3 linked regions of the Paraburkholderia fungorum genome follow. The protein of the gene in region 1 binds, or shares a complex with, the protein of each later gene. Links are inferred from orthologs where the notes say so. Each region holds a gene or a part of one and is shown on either strand. Other genes may lie near its edges. The genes, in order: holA, dnaN and BLS41_RS08965.

The links.
Region 2: the proteins of holA (region 1) and dnaN are in contact, whole or in part, in a cryo-EM structure (PDB 8GIZ), measured with the Escherichia coli proteins. The link is inferred for Paraburkholderia fungorum from one-to-one orthologs.
Region 3: the proteins of holA (region 1) and BLS41_RS08965 are in contact, whole or in part, in a cryo-EM structure (PDB 8GIZ), measured with the Escherichia coli proteins. The link is inferred for Paraburkholderia fungorum from one-to-one orthologs.

What each region holds. Positions count from the first base shown.
Region 1 is NZ_FNKP01000001.1:3,365,954-3,369,021, forward strand. Bases 33-2,946 are described here. They hold holA (DNA polymerase III subunit delta), read right to left. Parts: upstream 2,095-2,946; coding sequence 970-2,094; downstream 33-969. Other genes in these bases: BLS41_RS14915 (glutamate-5-semialdehyde dehydrogenase), read right to left, coding at 33-693; lptE (LPS-assembly lipoprotein LptE), read right to left, coding at 2,149-2,700; leuS (leucine--tRNA ligase), read right to left, coding at 2,792-2,946. In the rest of the region: more of BLS41_RS14915, read right to left, coding at 1-32; more of leuS, read right to left, coding at 2,947-3,068. UniProt on the Escherichia coli protein: Part of the beta sliding clamp loading complex, which hydrolyzes ATP to load the beta clamp onto primed DNA to form the DNA replication pre-initiation complex.
Region 2 is NZ_FNKP01000001.1:325,188-328,272, forward strand. The notes cover bases 112-3,042. They hold dnaN (DNA polymerase III subunit beta), read left to right. Parts: upstream 112-990; coding sequence 991-2,094; downstream 2,095-3,042. Other genes in these bases: dnaA (chromosomal replication initiator protein DnaA), read left to right, coding at 112-770; gyrB (DNA topoisomerase (ATP-hydrolyzing) subunit B), read left to right, coding at 2,208-3,042. Outside these bases: more of dnaA, read left to right, coding at 1-111; more of gyrB, read left to right, coding at 3,043-3,085. UniProt on the Escherichia coli protein: Confers DNA tethering and processivity to DNA polymerases and other proteins. Acts as a clamp, forming a ring around DNA (a reaction catalyzed by the clamp-loading complex) which diffuses in an ATP-independent manner freely and bidirectionally along dsDNA.
Region 3 is NZ_FNKP01000001.1:2,026,830-2,029,937, reverse strand. What follows is about bases 129-3,082. They hold BLS41_RS08965 (DNA polymerase III subunit delta'), read right to left. Parts: upstream 2,143-3,082; coding sequence 1,114-2,142; downstream 129-1,113. Other genes in these bases: mltG (endolytic transglycosylase MltG), read right to left, coding at 2,858-3,082; tmk (dTMP kinase), read right to left, coding at 2,238-2,858; BLS41_RS08970 (GNAT family N-acetyltransferase), read right to left, coding at 440-991; BLS41_RS08975 (TatD family hydrolase), read right to left, coding at 129-405. In the rest of the region: more of BLS41_RS08975, read right to left, coding at 1-128; more of mltG, read right to left, coding at 3,083-3,108. UniProt on the Escherichia coli protein: Part of the beta sliding clamp loading complex, which hydrolyzes ATP to load the beta clamp onto primed DNA to form the DNA replication pre-initiation complex.

The sequences.
Region 1 (3,068 bases):
ATGGCAGATGCCGTCGAGGTGCTTGATCATCGGCACGCGGGCTTCGTTGATCAGACGTTCGATCAAGCCCTTGCCGCCACGCGGCACGATCACGTCGACGAATTCGGTCATCGTGATCAGCTTGCCGACTGCGGCGCGGTCCGACGTCGCGACCACCTGCACCGCGTCCTGCGGCAGACCAGCGGCTTCCAGCCCTTCGCCGATCAGCTTCGCCAGCGCCGTGTTGCATTCCAGCGCTTCAGAACCGCCGCGCAGAATCGTCGCGTTGCCGGACTTCAGGCACAGCGCGGCGGCGTCGATCGTCACGTTCGGACGCGATTCGTAGATGATGCCGATCACGCCCAGCGGCACGCGCATCTGCCCGACCTGGATGCCGCTCGGCCGATACTTCAGATTGCTGATTTCACCAATCGGATCAGCCAGCCCTGCGACTTGGCGCAAGCCTTCGAGCATCGTCTTCAGCGCCTTGTCCGAGAGGATCAGACGGTCGATGAAAGCCGCGTCGTGGCCCTTTTCGCGAGCCCGCGCGACATCGCGTGCATTCGCTTCTTTCAGCAACGCGGCGTCGCGTTCGATAGCCTGCGCGACGGCTTCGAGCGCCGCGTTCTTCGAGGCCGTCGAGGCGCGCGCCATTGCTCGCGAAGCGTGGCGGGCGCGACGACCGAGGTCAGTCATGTACTGGTCGATATCCATGGTCATTCTCATGATGCCGCGCACGTCGAGGTGCGGCGGATAAGCGGAATTGGCGGAATTAGCGAAAGATCAAACAATTGTAAGCCGGGTGCAGGGGCTTTGCTTCGAGCGGCGACCGGCGGTTTCGGGAGAGTCGAATTTCAGCTTGCGGAAAATAGCGCGCTTGAGGATTCGTCGATACGCGAACGCCGATGGTTCCGCGCCGCTCTGCCGTTCCTGCCGTTCTGAACGAAGCCTGCTAAAACACGCTTCGTGTTTTTGCGATGCTGCCGCAAATCAGACTGGCCTTCGCGCCGGAGAAGCGCCAGCCGCGCTCCGAGGTCGCGGCGGCGGCGGCACAGGCGATGTTTTCGGCGACGCCACCGACATCGCCAGTTCGAACAGCCCGTCCCACGGATCAGGCGGCGGATCGTTACGATGATTGCCCGGCGTGCCGCCCGACAAACCCTTGACCTGCCGGTCCAGCCGCGCCGCCAGAGCCAGCGCCTTTTCCAGCGCGCCCTCGGTCACGCGCGACAACGCAGGCCCGATCAACCGTTCACGCGGACCCCACACGCGGTTCTCGCGCACCAGCATCGCCAGCGGCTTGCCGGCGGACACGCCGCGCTTGATCCGCAAAAGCGTGCGCACTTCTTCGACCACGGCCCACAACACCAGCACCGACGCCTCGCCTTCGCCGCGCAGCCCGTCCAGCATGCGCGACAGACGGCCGACGTCGCCCGCCAGCATCGCTTCGTTCAGCTTGAACACGTCATAACGCGCGACGTTGAGCACCGCGTCGTGAACCTGCTCGAAGCTCAGCGAACCCGCCGGATACAGCAGCCCGAGCTTCTGGATTTCCTGATGCGCGGCAAGCAGATTGCCTTCCACGCGCTCGGCAATAAACGCCAGCGCGCGCCGCCCTTCTTCACCCGCCACCACCCGTTGACCTTGTGCGGCGAGCCGCTGACCCACCCAGTTCGGCAACTGCGTGCGCTCGACCGGATCGATTTTCAGCGCGACGCCCGCGTCGGCGAGCGCCATGAACCACGCCGACTTTTGTGTGGCCGCATCGAGGCGCGGCAGCGTGACCATGGTCAGCACGTCGTCGTTGACGGCGGCGGCGAGCGTTTTCAGTGCGTCAGCGCCGTCTTTGCCCGGCTTGCCGGACGGAATGCGCAACTCAACCAGTTGACGGTCGCCGAACAGCGACATCGACTGACTCGCGCCGAGCAGCGAACTCCAGTCGAAACTCCGCTCGACCGTGAACACCGAGCGGTCGGTGAAACCGGCCGCGCGCGCGGTGGCGCGAATGCGGTCGCACGCTTCCTGCGCGAGCAGGTGCTCGTCGCCGTACACGACGTACAGTCCGGCGAGTCCCTTGGCGAGATGCGCTTCGAGCGCGTCAAGTCGCAGTTGCATGGCTACCGATCGGCGAGGTTGGACAAGTGCAGCAAATCAGACACGCAACGACGCTCACAGCGGCGGCGGCGGCAACGGCGCACGCGGCGCGATTGCCGGAACGCCCTGGCCCGGCGCCGGAGTAAGCGTATGCACGACGCCCAGACGCCGGATCAACTGGTCGATCGCGTCGTTTTCCATGTCGGCGAACAGGATGTCGGACTCGGCGGCCTTGGCTTGCGAGAACTGGTCGCTGTAGGTCATCGCGCGGTTCAACGCGATCACGCTCGTCGGAATCAGCACGGTGCCGTCCTTGCCGGTCAGCGTGTACGTCATCGTCAGATTCAACTGATATTCCTGGACCACGCCCAGCGAACTCAGCGTCAGCGTGGCGATGCCGCGAGCCTGGGTCAAATTCAGGATCGCGTCGGCGTTGGCCGGCGACGTCACGACGACCGTGTCGCTGCCGCCCTGCACCATGCGCGTGAGTCGCGCGGAGGCCGCCGGGGAACCGCCGGACACGAACAAACGTTTAAAGGCGTAATCCTGCTGGCCGCGCAACTGGAAGCCGCAAGCGGACAACATCAGTACGCTGCAAGCCAGCGTCAAAAACGATCTGCGAGTCACATTGGCTCCCGGTTCGCAGTGAGTTTCGCGGCATGGACAAGCGCCGCCGCGCGCGGCGGCGTCCTGTCTGCCGACATGTTTTTGTGGGCTGTCAAACGACCACGTTCACGAGACGGCCCGGCACCACGATGATCTTCTTCGGGGCGCGGCCTTCGCTGAACTTCGCGACCATGTCGTGAGCGGCCGCGAGCTGTTCGATCGCTTCACGCGTGGCGTCTTTCGCCACGGTGATCGCGCCGCGCACCTTGCCGTTCACCTGCAGCACGAGTTCGATTTCGGCCTGTTCCAGCGCCTTTTCGTCCACCTTCGGCCAGGCGGCGTCGAGCAGCGAGCCAAATTCGTCGGCGTAACCGAGTTCCTGCCAGAGC
Region 2 (3,085 bases), 3.0 Mb from region 1 along the record:
AGGCTTATCAGCGAAAGGCGTTCGACGAGTTCAAGCGCTATTACCACTCGCTCGACCTGCTGCTGATCGACGATATTCAGTTCTTCTCCGGCAAGTCGCGTACGCAAGAGGAATTCTTCTACGCGTTCGAGGCGCTGGTTGCGAACAAGGCGCAGGTGATCATCACCAGCGACACGTATCCGAAGGAAATTTCGGGTATCGACGACCGCCTGATCTCGCGCTTCGACTCCGGCCTGACGGTCGCGATCGAGCCGCCCGAACTGGAAATGCGCGTCGCGATTCTGATGCGCAAGGCACAGTCGGAGTTCGTGAGCCTGAATGAAGACGTCGCGTTCTTCGTCGCCAAGCATCTGCGCTCGAACGTGCGCGAGCTGGAAGGCGCGCTGCGCAAGATCCTCGCGTATTCGAAGTTCCACGGCCGCGAAATCACGATCGAACTGACCAAAGAAGCGCTGAAAGACCTGCTAACGGTGCAGAACCGGCAGATTTCGGTCGAAAACATCCAGAAGACCGTGGCTGACTTCTACAGCATCAAGGTCGCGGACATGTATTCGAAGAAGCGTCCAGCGAACATCGCGCGGCCGCGTCAGATCGCGATGTATCTGGCCAAGGAGCTGACCCAGAAGAGCTTGCCGGAAATCGGCGAGTTGTTCGGCGGGCGCGACCACACCACCGTGCTGCACGCAGTTCGCAAAATTGCCGACGAGCGCAGCAAGGACGCGCAACTGAACCACGAATTGCACGTGCTGGAGCAGACCCTGAAGGGCTAAACGGCCGCGATGGAAAAATCGACCTGTTTATTTCCAAACTCGCCCCCATTTTAGTGAGGCGGTTCTGTTTTCAGGCACAATACAGGTTTAACCGCCCGGCGGCCGCGGGCGGATTTCACGCCGTGACAGGCGCTGCATTGCGCCGGCGGGGAGCCACGGCTGCATGCTGGAACGCTTACCTGGCAAGGCGCGCAGGCCGTCATATCAACGAAGGAACTCTATGCAACTGGTCAAGACCGAACGCGATAACCTCCTCAGGCCGCTGCAAACTGTGAGCGGCATCGTCGAACGCCGCCATACGTTGCCGATCCTCGCCAATTTGCTGATTACCAAGAACGGCCCTGACGTGTCGTTCCTGTCGACCGACCTCGAGTTGCAGATCACCACGCGTGCCGATTTCGGCGTGGGCGCTGAAACGGTCGCGACCACGGTGGCAGCACGCAAGCTCCTCGACATTCTGCGCGCCATGCCCGACGGGCAGGTCACGCTCACGCTGAACGACAAGCGTTTGACCGTGCAATCCGGCAAGAGCCGTTTTGCGCTGCAAACCCTCGCAGCAGACGAATTCCCGACCGTCGCGCAAGCCAAAGACTACGGCGCGAGCCTCGTGGCTCCGCAAAAGACATTCCGCCAGTTGCTCGGCATGGTCCATTTTTCGATGGCCCAGCAGGACATTCGCTACTACCTGAACGGCATGCTGCTGGTGGTAGACGGCGACCAGCTGATGGCGGTCGCGACAGACGGCCACCGTCTGGCGTTTTCGTCGATGAAGATTGAAGGCTCGTTCCCGCGTCAGGAAGTCATCATTCCGCGCAAGACAATCCTGGAATTGCAGCGTCTGCTCGAAGATATCGACGACACGCTGAAAATCGACATCGCGCAAACGCAGGTGAAGTTCACATTCGGCCAGGTCGAACTGGTGTCGAAGCTGGTCGAGGGCAAGTTCCCCGACTTCCAGCGCGTGATTCCGAAGTCGCACAAGAACCAGTTCCTGATTGGCCGCGAAGAACTGCAGCGCTCGCTGCAACGCGCGGCAATTCTGACGTCGGACAAATTCAAGGGCGTGCGCTGCATCATCGAGCCGGGCCAGTTGAAGATCATGTCGACCAACGCCGACCAGGAAGAGGCGCAGGAAGAACTGGAAATCGCTTACACCGGCGACAGCGTCGATATCGGGTTCAACGTCACGTATCTGCTCGACGTGCTCGCGAACCTGAAGGTCGACATGTTGCAAGTGAGCCTCGGCGACGCCAGCTCCAGCGCGCTGATCACGATTCCCGAGAACGACGAATTCAAATACGTTGTGATGCCGATGCGCATCTAACGCGTCCAATACCGAGAACACACCAAGGGGCGCAGCGCCCCTTTGGCGTTTTTATGGTGTTTTGAAAAGTCCCGAGCAGCAACCAAGCAGCAACGCAGAACCGGAAAAAATCCATGACTGAAACGAACAATACGCAACCCGACAACAGCTACGGCGCCTCGTCCATTCAGATCCTCGAAGGTCTGGAGGCTGTGCGCAAGCGGCCGGGGATGTACATCGGGGATACATCGGATGGCACCGGTTTGCACCACCTCGTGTTCGAAGTGCTCGACAACTCGATCGACGAAGCACTGGCAGGCCACTGCAACGACATCCAGGTGATCATTCACGCGGACAATTCCATCTCGATCACCGACAACGGCCGAGGTGTGCCGACCGGCCTGAAGATGGACGACAAGCACGACCCGAAGCGCAGCGCCGCTGAAATCGTGATGACCGAGTTGCACGCCGGCGGCAAGTTCGACCAGAACAGCTACAAGGTGTCCGGCGGTCTGCACGGTGTGGGCGTGTCGTGCGTGAACGCGCTGTCCGCGTGGCTGCGTTTGACCATTCGCCGCGACGGCAAGAAGCACTTCATGGAATTCCACCGTGGCGTGCCGCAAAACCGCGTGATCGAAGAGATCGACGGCGTGGCTGTTTCGCCGATCCAGATCACCGGCGACACCGAGAATCGCGGCACCGAAGTGCACTTTCTTGCCGACGAGACGATTTTCGGCAACATCGAATATCACTACGACATTCTGGCCAAGCGCATTCGCGAGCTGTCGTTCCTGAATAACGGCGTGCGCATCAAGCTGACCGACCAGCGCACCGGCAAGGAAGAAGATTTCGCGTTCGTGGGCGGCGTGAAGGGCTTTGTCGAGTACATCAACAAGAACAAGTCTGTGCTGCACCCGAACATTTTCCACATCAGCGGCGAGAAAGACGGCGTGGGCGTGGAAGTGGCCATGCAGTGGAACGACAGCTACAACGAAAACGTGCTGTGCTTCAC
Region 3 (3,108 bases), 1.3 Mb from region 1 along the record:
CGACGAGCGCGTGTGGATGATCAGCGGCTTTTTCGTCGCGTGCGCGGCGCGGATATGCGTGCGGAACCGCTCGCGCTGCCACTCCATATCGGCAATGGAGCGGCCTTCCAGACGGTAGTAATCGAGCCCGGTCTCGCCGATCGCGACCACCTTCGGATGTTCAGCCAGTTCGATCAGCTCGGCGAGGCTCGGCTCACGCATGTCCTCGTGATCGGGATGCACACCCACCGATGCGTACACGTTCTCGTGCTGGCTGGCGATCTCCAGCACGGACGGCAGCGTCTCCAGATCGACGGACACGCACAGCGCATGCGTGACCGAATGACTGCGCATGTTTTCCAGCACTTGCGGCAGGCGGTCGGCGAGTCCTTCGAAGTTGATGTGACAGTGCGAATCGACAAACATGGTGATGTCCTGCAAAAAATTGGCCGGAGGTGGCTCAGGCGGTGGCCTGGTTCACAGGCGCGGCGGGGTCGGCGTGCTTCGTATCGAGGCGCTTGCCGAGAATCACGAGGTCGCGCTCCACGCCGTCCAGCACGGCCACGCGCGGCAGCGAGCCCCACGTGTCAAAACCGAAGCCGCGGAACAGCCGCAGGCTCGCGTCGTTGTGACCAAAAATAAAACCCAGCACGGTGTCGATGCCGAGCGCCGGTGCCGCCGCGAGCGACGCCGCCAGCAATTGCTTGCCGAGGCCTTTGCCGCGCGCGCTTTCGTCGAGATAAATGCTGACTTCGGCGGTGCGCAGATAGGCCGGACGGCCGTAGAAATCCGAAAAGCTCAACCACGCGATCACCCGGCCCGGCTGCTCGGAATCTTCCACTACCCACAACGGACGCTTCTGCGGACCATGCGCGTGAAACCACGCCAGCCGGCTTTCGACGCTGACCGGTTCGAGGTCGGCGGTCACTTGCCGCGACGGCACGGTCGAGTTGTAAATAGCGACGATGGTGGGCAGATCGTCGAGCGTGGCATCGCGGTAGGAAAGGCTCATGGTGCTGTTCGAATTGGTTTGATTGTGATGAAAGACAGTGACAACTTAACGGGACGCGAAGCCGGCCGGCTGTCGCGCCACGGCCAGTGTGCGCGATGCCAGGCGGATTCCGTGTAACGGCTTTATGCGAACAACTCGCGGTAGCCGATAAACAGTTCCTCGAACACCAGCCGCGCATTTAGCGGATGGTTCTCGACCGCGCGCTGACGCGTCACGGTGCGGATGAAGCGCGCAAATGCGCCGGCGTCGGCCTGCGATGCGCAGCGCGTCAACGCGCCGGCAGCCTGCGGAAAATAGCGCGGTGCGCCTGCCGTGCTTTGCGCCAGCAAATCGTACATCCAGCGTTGCAGCCAGCCCAGCACCAGCGGCACGGGCAGCTTTTGCAGCGCTTCACCGCATGCGAACGCGTCGCAATCGGGACCGGCGGCCAGTTGTTTGAGCGTCCAGTCGCGCAGCGCGCGGTTTTCGTCACTGGCAAGTGCGAGTGCCGTGAGCGGCGCGCCACCGGCCTCGGCGAGCAGCGCGGGCGCGTCGGCGACGCCTTGCGCGGCCAGCCATTTCGTCGCCACATCCGGCGCGGGCACGGTCATCGGCCACTGGCGACAGCGGCTGATGATAGTGGGCAGCAAACGGTCGATCCGCGCCGACACCATCAGGAACACGACACCCGCAGGCGGCTCTTCGAGCGTCTTCAGCAACGCGTTGGCTGCCGCGATATTCAGCCCTTCGGCCGGATACAACACGACGACGCGAGCGCCGCCGCGATGCGAACCCACGCCGACAAAATCGAGCAGGCCGCGAATCTGCTCGATCTTGATTTCCTTGCTCGGCGTGCGGGTTTTCTTGCTCTCGTCGGCGTCGGCTTTTTCGTCCGGTGCAGTCGCGTTCAGGCCCGCTTCGGCGGCCAGCGCCTCGGGCACGATGATCCGGTAATCAGGATGGTTGCCCTGCGTGAACCAGTTGCACGCCACACATTTCCCGCACGGCTCGCCGTTAGCCTGCTGCGCTTCGCACAGCAGGCCTTGCGCCAGATGCTGCGCAAAGCGCAGCTTGCCGATGCCCGCCTGTCCATGCAGCAGCAACGCATGCGGCCAGTGGCCGCGCAGCTGCTGCAGGCGGTTCCAGTCATCGGCTTGCCACGGATAAATCATCGTTTCTCTTTGAAATCAATCAGTTGATGCCGTTATCTAAAGTTCTATACGAGCTTGATGGCAGAGTTATAAATCACAGTTATATTTATTTAAAATCAAAGACCTGCGACCAACTCCTCAAGCTGCTTCTGAATTCTGGCGATGCTCTGCGAAGAGTCGATGATAGCGAATCGGTAAGGCGCCTCTTCTGCGCGGCGCATGTATTCGGCGCGAGTCCGGTCGAAAAAAGCCGTCGATTCGCTCTCGAACCGGTCCGGATCGCGCGCCGCACTGCGCCGTTCGTTGGCGACTTCGGGCGGCAGATCGAACAGCACCGTCAGATCCGGCTGAAAACCGCCCTGCACCCAGCGCTCCAGCGCTTCCAGCTTGTCGCGCGGCAGGCCGCGCCCGCCGCCCTGATAGGCGAACGTCGCGTCGGTGAAACGGTCGGACAGCACCCAGTCGCCGCGCGCGAGCGCCGGTTCGATCACCTCGGCCAGATGCTGGCGGCGCAGTGCGAACATCAGCAGCGCCTCGGTTTCGAGGTCCATTTTCTGATGCAGCACGATCTCGCGGATCTGTTCGCCGAGCGGCGTGCCGCCCGGTTCGCGCGTCATGACCACCGAACGGCCGGTGCTCGCGACCTTCTGTTCGAGCCGTTCGCGAAACCAGCCGAGATGGGTCGTCTTGCCGGCTCCGTCGATGCCCTCAAACGTAATGAATTTGCCGCGCGCCATCATTGCCCTCGAATGTATTTGTCCACGGCCTTGTTGTGATCGCCGAGGGTGTCAGAAAAGATGCTGCTTCCGTCGCCGCGCGACACAAAGTACAGCGCGGTGCTCTGCGCCGGGTTCATCGCCGCCTGCAGCGACGCGACACCGGGCAGCGAAATCGGCGTGGGCGGCAGGCCCATGCGGGTGTAGGTATTGTAGGGAGTGTCGGTTTGCAGGTCTTTCTTTCTGATGTGACCGGCATAGCTCTCACCCA